2 regions of the Kitasatospora sp. NPDC050543 genome follow, and region 2 is predicted to be linked to the other one. Evidence: riboswitches for the same ligand, from Rfam matches in the RefSeq annotation. Region 2 holds a riboswitch; the other holds the start of a gene.
The links. Region 2 has a riboswitch for thiamine pyrophosphate ahead of ACIBH3_RS10110 (purine-cytosine permease family protein). Riboswitches for the same ligand answer to the same signal wherever they lie in the genome.

Region 1 (4,706 bases), on a different contig from region 2:
GTTCCGGGCGGTGCCGCTCAGCACCCGAAGGAGTCGGGGCAGGCACTCGCCGCCACCGGCCCGGGCGGATCGATCGGCATCGTGGTCGGCTCGACGGTAGCCATCGCCCTGGGCGGTGGACTTGTCATCCTCGTGAGGCGAAGCGGACGAGCCGCAGCCCGCCGACGGCACTAACCCCGGCAGGGAACACCAAGGACGACGCACAGGAGGCCCCGTTGAAGTACGTCGCCGGCAGCTGGTCTCTACCGCTCGCGGTGCTGTCGGCAAGTCTCACAGCGACGGTCGAGGGCTGGCCAGAGCCGATCGTGACCACCCGGAACGTCTGACAACGCCTGAGCGCACCGGCCCGCGACCCGCCCTCGGGATGCGGGCCGGTGCAGTCGGTGGTGGTCAGTCCGCCAGCGGAAGGTAGACCCGGTTGCCCTGGGCGGCGAACTCCTCCGACTTGGCCTGCATGCCAGCCACGGCCTCGGCGTCGTACTCGTTGTTCTCGGCCTTGTCGCCGTAGAGCTCTGTGATGGATCGACTGATCTTCATCGAGCAGAACTTCGGCCCGCACATCGAGCAGAAGTGCGCGGTCTTCGCGGGCTCCGCCGGCAGCGTCTCGTCGTGGAACTCGCGGGCCGTCTCGGGGTCGAGGGCCAGGTTGAACTGGTCCTCCCAGCGGAACTCGAAGCGGGCGTCCGAAAGGGCGTCGTCCCACTCCTGGGCGCCGGGGTGGCCCTTGGCCAGGTCGGCGGCGTGCGCCGCGATCTTGTACGTGATCACGCCGGTCTTCACGTCGTCCCGGTTGGGCAGGCCCAGGTGCTCCTTGGGGGTGACGTAGCAGAGCATCGCGGTGCCCCACCAGGCGATCATCGCCGCGCCGATGCCCGAGGTGATGTGGTCGTAGCCGGGCGCGACGTCGGTGGTCAGCGGGCCGAGGGTGTAGAACGGCGCCTCGTCGCAGATCTCCTTCTGGAGATCCATGTTCTCCTTGATCTTGTTCATCGGGACGTGGCCCGGGCCCTCGATCATCACCTGGACGTCGCGCTCACGCGCGATCCGTCCGAGCTCCCCGAGCGTCTCCAGCTCGGCGAACTGCGCCTGGTCGTTGGCGTCGGCGATCGAGCCGGGCCGCAGGCCGTCGCCCAGCGAGAAGGTGACGTCATAGGAGGCGAGGATGTCGCAGAGCTCCTCGAAGTTGGTGTAGAGGAAGTTCTCCTGGTGGTGCGCCAGGCACCAGGCCGCCATGATCGAGCCGCCGCGCGAGACGATGCCGGTCTTGCGGCGGGCGGTCATCGGCACGTACCGCAGCAGCACGCCCGCGTGGACCGTCATGTAGTCGACGCCCTGCTCGCACTGCTCGATGACGGTGTCGCGGTAGACCTCCCAGCTCAGCTCCTCGGCCTTGCCGTCCACCTTCTCCAGCGCCTGGTAGAGCGGCACGGTGCCGATCGGCACGGGGGAGTTGCGCAGGATCCACTCGCGGGTGGTGTGGATGTTGCGGCCGGTGGAGAGGTCCATCACCGTGTCGGCGCCCCAGCGGGTGGCCCAGGTCATCTTCTCCACCTCCTCCTCGATCGAGGAGGTGACGGCCGAGTTGCCGATGTTGGCGTTGATCTTCACCAGGAAGTTGGTGCCGATGATCGCCGGCTCCACCTCGGGGTGGTTCACGTTCAGCGGGATCACCGCCCGCCCGCGGGCCACCTCGGCCCGGACGTAGTCCGGCGAGAGCCCCTCGCGCAGCGCGATGAACTCCATCTCCGGCGTGGTGATCCCGCGCTTGGCGTACGCGAGCTGGGTCACCGCCACCCCGCCGCGGCCCCGCAGCGGGCGGCGCGGGCGGCCGGGGAAGACGGCGTCGAGGTTGCGCAGATCCCCGCCGCGCGGCGAGGTGTGCTTGATCCCGTCGTCCTCGGGGCGGGCCTCGCGGCCGTCGTACTCCTCGACGTCCCCGCGCTGGCGGATCCACGCGTCGCGCAGCGCCGGCAGACCGCGCCGTACGTCGGGCTGGTACGCGGGGTCGGTGTACGGGCCGGAGGTGTCGTACAGCGGGACGGTCCCGCCGTTGGTGAGGAGGACCTCGCGGTACGGCACCCGCAGGTCGGGGCGGGATCCCTCGCGGTAGGCCTTGCGCCAGGCCGGGGTCGGGTAGCCGGTGGCGGCGCTGCTGACGGCGCGCCGGGCAGACTTCTCCTGCGAATCAAACGTGGTCATCAGACCTTCTACTCCCTACGCCGGCATTACCCGGTCCAGGTTCCTGCGGTCGGCGCAGCCGCTGGTACGTGTGGTGACGTACCGTTCAGCGCCCTCTCAGCCCGGTGCTCCGAGCTCCCGTTGTGTGCGGACGGTTTTGCCCGCAACAAGACGTCCAACACCGTAGCGGCAGCATCCGCGCCGGTCCAGAGGGGGTCCGGGCAACGGTCACCGCCGGCCCGGTACCCCGGCGGTTGCACGGGCGGTGCCCGCGCGCATACCCGCGCGCGTACCCGTCCGCGAGGTCGTGATCCCAACGCAGTAGTCTCTCCCGCGCATGTGTTCACGTGCATGAGTGGCATGCAACCCAACACGTGCATCACCTCCAGGGGAACCAGACATGAGGGCCTCGCGCCTCCTCGCCGCCTCCGCGGCCATCACCGTGAGCCTCGGCATGGGTACGGGCATGGCAGTCGCCGCCCCGCTCGCCGACCCGACCGCGACCACGGTGCCGACCAGCCCCGCCGGCCCGACCGGCCCGACCACGGCGGGCGCCACCGCCCCGGCCCCGAGCGGAAGCACCACGCCGGCCCCCGGGCCCACCGGTACGGCCTCGGCTCCGACGTCCGCCCCTGCTCCGAGCGGCCCGGCCACGGGCCCGACCGGCGGGGCGGCCACCACACCCGCCGTCGCCACCGGGCAGCCCTGCCACCAGGACGGTCGGGTCCCGCTCAATGCCTCCTGGACCGGGCTGCAGAACGTCAGGCTGGTGAAGGGCGGGCCGGCCGCGGAGTCCACCCTGACCATCCGGAACACCTCCGGCCGCGCGCTGCCGGACTTCTCCGCCTACCTGGTGCTGAACTCCTCGCGCTCCCTCACCTGGGAGGACGACCTCACGATGGAGATCAAGCCGCCCGGCGGCGCGTGGAGTCCGATGCCGCTGGGCGAGCGACGTCCGACGAACCTGGGCAAGCCCAGGCCGTACCAGCTGGCCAAGGACGAGGTGCTGACGTTCGCTCTGCGCCTCACCGCCTCCGGCTCCCGGGCGGGCGGGGACGTCAGCCTGGTCTGGCTCAGCACCGCCAACCTGAGCGCCGCCGAGGCGGGGCCCGGCAACTGCACGATCTACACGGCGGATGCCCATGCCGAGTTCACCGTGCTGGACACCACGGCCCCGGGCCCCACCCCCTCGACCTCGGCCGACTTCGTCTTCCCCGCGCCGAGCGCCACCCGCCCGGCCGCCTCGTCCGCCTCGCCGGGCATCGCCCTGAGCCCCGTCTCGGCGAGCACCTCGACGAGTTCGTCGAGCACCTCGGCGAGCACCGCCTCGCGGACCGTCCCGCCGAGCCCTGCTCCGCCGAGCACCGGCAACCTCGCCCAGGCCGGCGGCCAGGGCGACGGGCTCGCCCACACCGGCTCCGGCTCCACCACCGCGATGGCGGTCGGCGGCAGCGCCGCCCTGACCGCCGGTCTCGGCACGCTCCTGGTGGCCCACCTGCGCAGGAGGCGCGCCTCGTCCTGACCCGGGGCCCGCCCGGCGCCCGTTCGTCATCCGGCGGACGGGCACCGCCCGTTCCCGCTGCGGGATGGCACACTGACCGGCATGGTGGGACTCACAGGCCGGGTCACCGGGACGGTCGGCCCCGGACTGGTGGGCGAGGTGCTGGTGCACGTGCGCGAGCGGCAGGGGACGGAGGCGTTCCTGGCGTACCCGGCCGTGCCCGGCGAGACCCTGCCGGTCGCCACGCCGGTGGTCGTGGTGGAGTACCAGCCGCCGCGCACGGTGTACGTCGCGCACGCGCTGGGTTGACGCCCCGAAGTCCTGCCGCCCGCCCGCCCGGTGGCGATCTTGACGCCGTCTTGACGCGCTGACGCGAAGTCAGGACGAAATGTCCTTCCAACTGATCGGCAACAGGCGCAGAATCTCGTGCTGCCACCGGTTCCGCGCCATCCTGCACAACAGAGCGCAGCCACGGATCGCCGGTGTGCCCTGAAGGGGGAATTCGCCGATGCTGATCGGCATCGCGGGGGCGGCAGTCGCCTCCATCGTCATCCTGATCGTGCTCTTCAAGCTCATGTGGCGGGTCGCCGAGCCCAACGAGGCGCTGATCATCTCCGGGTCCAAGCACCGCGCCGAAGGGGTCGGCGAGGGGTTGGGCTTTCGAATCGTCACCGGCCGGGGAACGCTGGTGATGCCCGGCGTCCAGGTGGTCCGCAAGCTCTCGCTGGACCTCAACGAGGCCGAACTGGACGTCGAGTGCGTGACGTCGCAGGGCATCCCCGTGCACGTCAAGGGAGTCGTGATCTTCAAGGTCGGCGACGACAGCGTGTCGATCGCCAACGCCGCCCGGCGCTTCCTGGACCAGCAGCAGATGATGGGCCACCGGGTGCACAACGTCTTCGCCGGCCATCTGCGCTCCATCGTCGGCGGGTTGACCGTCGAGCAGATGATCCGCGACCGGGAGCGGCTGACCGGGGAGACCCGGGCGGCCTCCGGCAGCGAGATGGAGAAGCTGGGTCTGATCATC
Region 2 (4,706 bases):
CGCATCGTCAATCACCGTGTCCGGTATCTCTCGATCGCCGAGATCTCGACGCAGTCGGCGCCGCGCGGCCCCGACACTCGATGGGCCGTGCGGTACCGCCATGGTCGATGAAGTCGGCACTTCACGCGCCATCATCAACGCCACCCCCGGACCTCCTTCAGCGTATGCCGAGGGATGGATGCCCCTTGGGAATGCGTCGGAAACGACCGGGGAGCGATCCCGCGCGGACATTTCAAGACTCGCGACGCACGGTACTCAAAAGGTCATTCAACGCTCACCCTCGGTGCAATTCCGGGTCGGTATCGGACGGAAACCTGATGCGCGCTTCGGGGCACGGACCCGTACGCGAGCCGGTGCACGGGCCGATGCTCGGTGGTCGATCCGCATGGACCGATGCGCGTGGACCGATGCGCGTGGGCCGATGGCGCCGGCGGCCCGGCCACCGGCCTACCGGCCGAGTTGCGCGAGCACCTGCGCCGGACGATTGGTGATGATCGCGGACACCCCCAGCTGCACGCACAGCTCGACATCGGCGGGCTCGTCCACCGTCCAGACGTGCACCTGATGCCCCGCCGCCCGAAGTGCCGTCACCAGCCCGGGCCGGGACCGCACCAGGTCGATCCCCGGTCCGGCGATCCGGGCCCCGCCCGGCAGCGCCCGGCCGGGGCCGAGCGGCAGCGCGACCATCCGGTCGAACAGGAACACCCGGTCGAGCTGCGGCGCGGCCCGCCGTACCCGGCCCAGGGCCAGCGCGGAGAAGCTCATCACCCGGGCCTGCGGCCGTCCCGGCCCGGCCGGCGATCCGTCCGGCCCGGAGATCCCGAAGCGTTCCAGCGCCCGCAGCAGCTCGCTCTCGACCCGCCCCCGGTAGCGGACGGGGTGCTTGGTCTCGATGGCGAGGTCGACCCGACGCCCGCAGCCGGCCACCAGCTCCAGCAGGCTCTCCAGCCGCAGTACGCCCCTGGCTTCGGGGTCGTCGGCGATCTCGGGGGCCCCGATGCTCCCGGCGTTCCCTTCGTTCCCTTCGTTCCCGGCGTTCGGGGCCTGGGCCGCCGGTCGCTTCCAGGAACCGAAGTCGTACGTCTCCAGCTGCGCGAGGCTCATCGCGGAGACCACCCCGCGCCCGTTCGAGACCCGGTTGATCCGGCGGTCGTGCACGCAGACCAGCTGCCCGTCCGCGGTCAGCCGGACGTCGCACTCGACGGCGTCCGCGCCCTCGTCGAGCGCCCGGCGGTACGCCGCCAGGGTGTGTTCGGGCAGTGCGTCGGAGGAGCCTCGGTGGGCGATCACCTGGACCTGCCGCGCGGTGCGGGACGAGGTGGTCGGGGAGAGGTCGGGAGCGGTCACACGATCAACGATAGGCGGCGGAAATGACGCAAAGGCGAAGGCGGCCCCAACTGCGGGGGCCGCCTTCGTCCGTTCGTATCCGTCGTCCGTCGTCCGCGCACGTCCGTCGTCCGCGCACGTCCGTCGTCCGGGCGCGTGCGTCGCCGAGGCGCGTGCGCCCCCGGGACGGGTCAGGACGCGGTCGGCGCCGTCGCCTTCGTGGTGCGGTTCAGCGGGCCGAGCGCCCAGGTGGCGAGGGCCGGCACCAGGAAGCCGAAGAGCGAGGCCGAGGTCCACTCCTGCGGGGTGAAGCCCAGCGCGCTCTGCGCGCCCGTCCACAGGTCCACCCACCAGGAGCCGATCGCCGACGGCGAGAGGAACTGGTACACGGCGAAGCCCAGCGCCCACGGCAGCAGCATCAGCCAGCGCGAGGGCGCCTGCTCGGAGAGGTCCCAGCCGCGGCGGCCGGCGCCGAGGAAGTAGTCCACGGCGAGCACGGCGAACAGCGGCACGAAGACCGAGCCGATCAGGCCGAGGAACGCGTAGTACGAGGCGGTGAACTCGGTGATCTGCAGCGCCAGCGCCGTCACCAGCAGACCGATCCCGCCGGTCAGCAGCCGGCGGTCGACCCGCGGGAAGAGGTTGTGGATCGACATCGCGGTCGAGTACACGTTCGCGAACGACTGGTCGCTCTCGCGCAGCACCAGCACCAGCAGGAACAGCCAGCCGGCCGCGACCCCGGTGAACGAGGAGAAGACGTCGCCGCCCGACTGGAGCAGCGCGATCAGGCCCAGCACGTAGCACCAGACCTGGGCGATCGTGTAGCCGGAGAACGAGCCCCAGAACGAGGCCTTCCCGGTGCGCGAGTGCCGGGTGTAGTCGGCGGCCAGCGGCACGAAGGAGATCGAGACCGCGATGATCGCGTCGGTGGCCCGCAGGAAGCCGTGCCAGTTGCCCGCGCCCGGGTCCGGGAAGCCCTGACGGCCCAGCTGGACGGTGAAGTACACCATCGCCACGCCCACGGCCGCCGCCACGTACCGGCGCAGCACGGCGATGGAGCCCAGCGGCCAGATCGTCAGGGCGGTCGTCAGCGCGCCGGCCAGCAGCACGAACAGCCACCGGTAGTCGGCGGTGCCCGCCACCGTCTGCGCGCCCTGCGCGATCACGGTGAGTTCGAACACGCCCCAGCCGATGCACTGCGCGATGTTGAGCACGGTGGGGACGTACGACAGCTTCGTTCCGAACAGCCCGCGCAGCACGGCCATGGCCGGCGCGCCCGTACGGGCCCCGATCAGCGCGGCCACGCCGAGGCTCGCGGTGCCGATCACCGTGCCGACGACGATCGCGAGCACCGAGGCGGTGAAGGACAGCTCGGCACCCGGCTCACCCAGCACCGTCGCGGCGCTGGTGAAGCCGATCAGGCTGACGCCGAGGTTGGCCCAGAGCGCGAACTGGTCACGGAAGGAGAGCGTGCGCGGCGGCGCGGTGTCGAGCACGAGCGGCGCCTCGGCGCGCTCGACCGGTCTTGGACGCTCCAGTACGGCGACATCCGAGTGAACGGCGTCGGACGGCTGGGGCAAATCCGTGGACGCGGACGCGCCCGAAGAAGAGGATGGCGAAGCAGACGGCATGGCCGATACTCCCTACGCCGGCATTACCCGGACAGGTTCCGGCGGTCAGCGCTCCCTCGCCGCCCACGTCACGGTTACCGTGGCGTACGGTCGATCAGCGCACTCTCAGCCTGGAATGGGGTCCAAGCTCCCGCGTGTGTCAGTTTGGAGCGTCAGGGTAGCCGGACCTGCGGTGAACGCCAAGGCCGGGCGGTGTGCCGTCCGGATCGCGGGACACGTCGGGGCCGCTGCCGGGCCGCTGCCGAAGGGCCGTCGGGTGGGTGGTCGGCCGGTGGTCGGGCGATGGTCGGGTACGGCCGTTCGGTCCGGCTAAGGATTCTTAGGAGTTCTTCAGAGGGCCCCTTACGGCAAACGAATCCGCAATACGAAAAACTATGGTTCCTGGTTCTGTCAGCTATGGAGGTCGTCCGTGAGCACCGAGCGCGAGAGTGGGTCCACCGGGCCGCAGGGGGATGGCACCCCGGCGGACGCCCGGGGGGCGGGGGAGCCGACGCCGACGCTCGCCTTCGGCAGGCTGAAGTCACCCGAGGCGGCCGGCGCGGTTGAGCCTGCGGCTCCTGCCCCTTCAGCCCCTGTTGCCTCTGCCGCCTCCGAGGTGCCCGCCGCGCCGACCGCAGCCGCGCCGGCCGCCGAGCAGCCCCCGGCGTACCTGGACGCCCCGCCGCCGGTCCTGCCACCGGCTGCCTCGGCCCCCGCCGCGCCGGCCCCCGCCGCGCCGGCCCCCGGCGCACCCGCCGGGTACCCGTACGCGGCGCCGGCGCCCGCCCAGGCCGTTGCCCACGATCCGTACGCGGCCGCCCGCGACCCGTACGGCGCGCCGCAGGACCCGTACGGGAACCCGGCCCCGGTCCAGGCAGCGCCCGCCGCCGGTCCCGCCGAGCACGCCGCCCACAGCCCGTTCGGTGCCGGCCAGCCGCTCGGCGGCTGGGGCGCCGCCCACGCTGCCGCCCACGGCGGTGGCCCGGGCGGGCCCGGCGTCCCCGGCTACCCCGGTGAGTACCCGGGCGGCGCACCCACCGGCCCGCGTAAGAAGCGCGGCGGCCTGGTCGCCCTGATCGCCGCCGTGGCGCTGGTCGCGGGCGTGGCCGGCGGCGCCGTCGGCGTCGTGGTCACCGACCACAACCAGCCCGGCAGCGCCTCCGCCAACGACCACCGCAGCACCACGGTCCAGGCCGGCAACAACCAGAAGATCGAGCGCGCGGCCGACTCGGTCGCCGGCATCGCCCAGAAGGCCCTGCCCAGCACCGTCACCATCAAGGCGCAGGGCAACGGCGAGTCCGGGACGGGTACCGGCTTCGTCTTCGACACCGAGGGTCACATCCTCACCAACAACCACGTGGTCGCGCCCGCCACGAACGGCGGCAAACTGACCGTCAAGTTCGCCGACGGCAGCAGCTACAGCGCCTCGGTGCTCGGCCGGGCCGAGGGCTACGACGTCGCCGTCGTCAAGCTCGACAACCCGCCGAAGGGCAAGCTCACCCCGCTCCCGCTGGGCGACTCCGACAAGGTCCAGGTCGGCGACACCACCATCGCCATCGGTGCCCCGTACGGCCTGGAGTCGACCGTCACCACCGGCATCGTGAGCGCCAAGGACCGTCCGGTCGCCTCCGGCGACGACACCGGCGCCCAGGCCTCGTACATGAACGCGCTGCAGACCGACGCCTCGATCAACCCCGGCAACTCCGGCGGCCCGCTGCTCGACAGCAGCGGCTCGGTGATCGGCATCAACTCCGCGATCCAGTCCAACAC

Region 1: it holds a riboswitch for thiamine pyrophosphate, as region 2 does, so the genes downstream of both, thiC (phosphomethylpyrimidine synthase ThiC) here and ACIBH3_RS10110 (purine-cytosine permease family protein) in region 2, are expected to answer to the same signal.

The regions. Positions count from the first base shown of each region.
Region 1 is NZ_JBITGZ010000020.1:28,917-33,622, forward strand. It holds gene ACIBH3_RS23410 (ice-binding family protein) at 1-174, shown strand, start outside; gene thiC (phosphomethylpyrimidine synthase ThiC) at 391-2,199, opposite strand; TPP riboswitch at 2,195-2,330, opposite strand; gene ACIBH3_RS23420 (hypothetical protein) at 2,579-3,700, shown strand; gene ACIBH3_RS23425 (hypothetical protein) at 3,782-3,988, shown strand; gene ACIBH3_RS23430 (SPFH domain-containing protein) at 4,188-4,706, shown strand, end outside.
Region 2 is NZ_JBITGZ010000006.1:173,152-177,857, forward strand. It holds gene ACIBH3_RS10100 (ATP-binding protein) at 1-135, opposite strand, end outside; gene ACIBH3_RS10105 (glycerophosphodiester phosphodiesterase family protein) at 448-1,347, opposite strand; gene ACIBH3_RS10110 (purine-cytosine permease family protein) at 1,518-2,906, opposite strand; TPP riboswitch at 2,950-3,101, opposite strand; gene ACIBH3_RS10115 (S1C family serine protease) at 3,367-4,706, shown strand, end outside.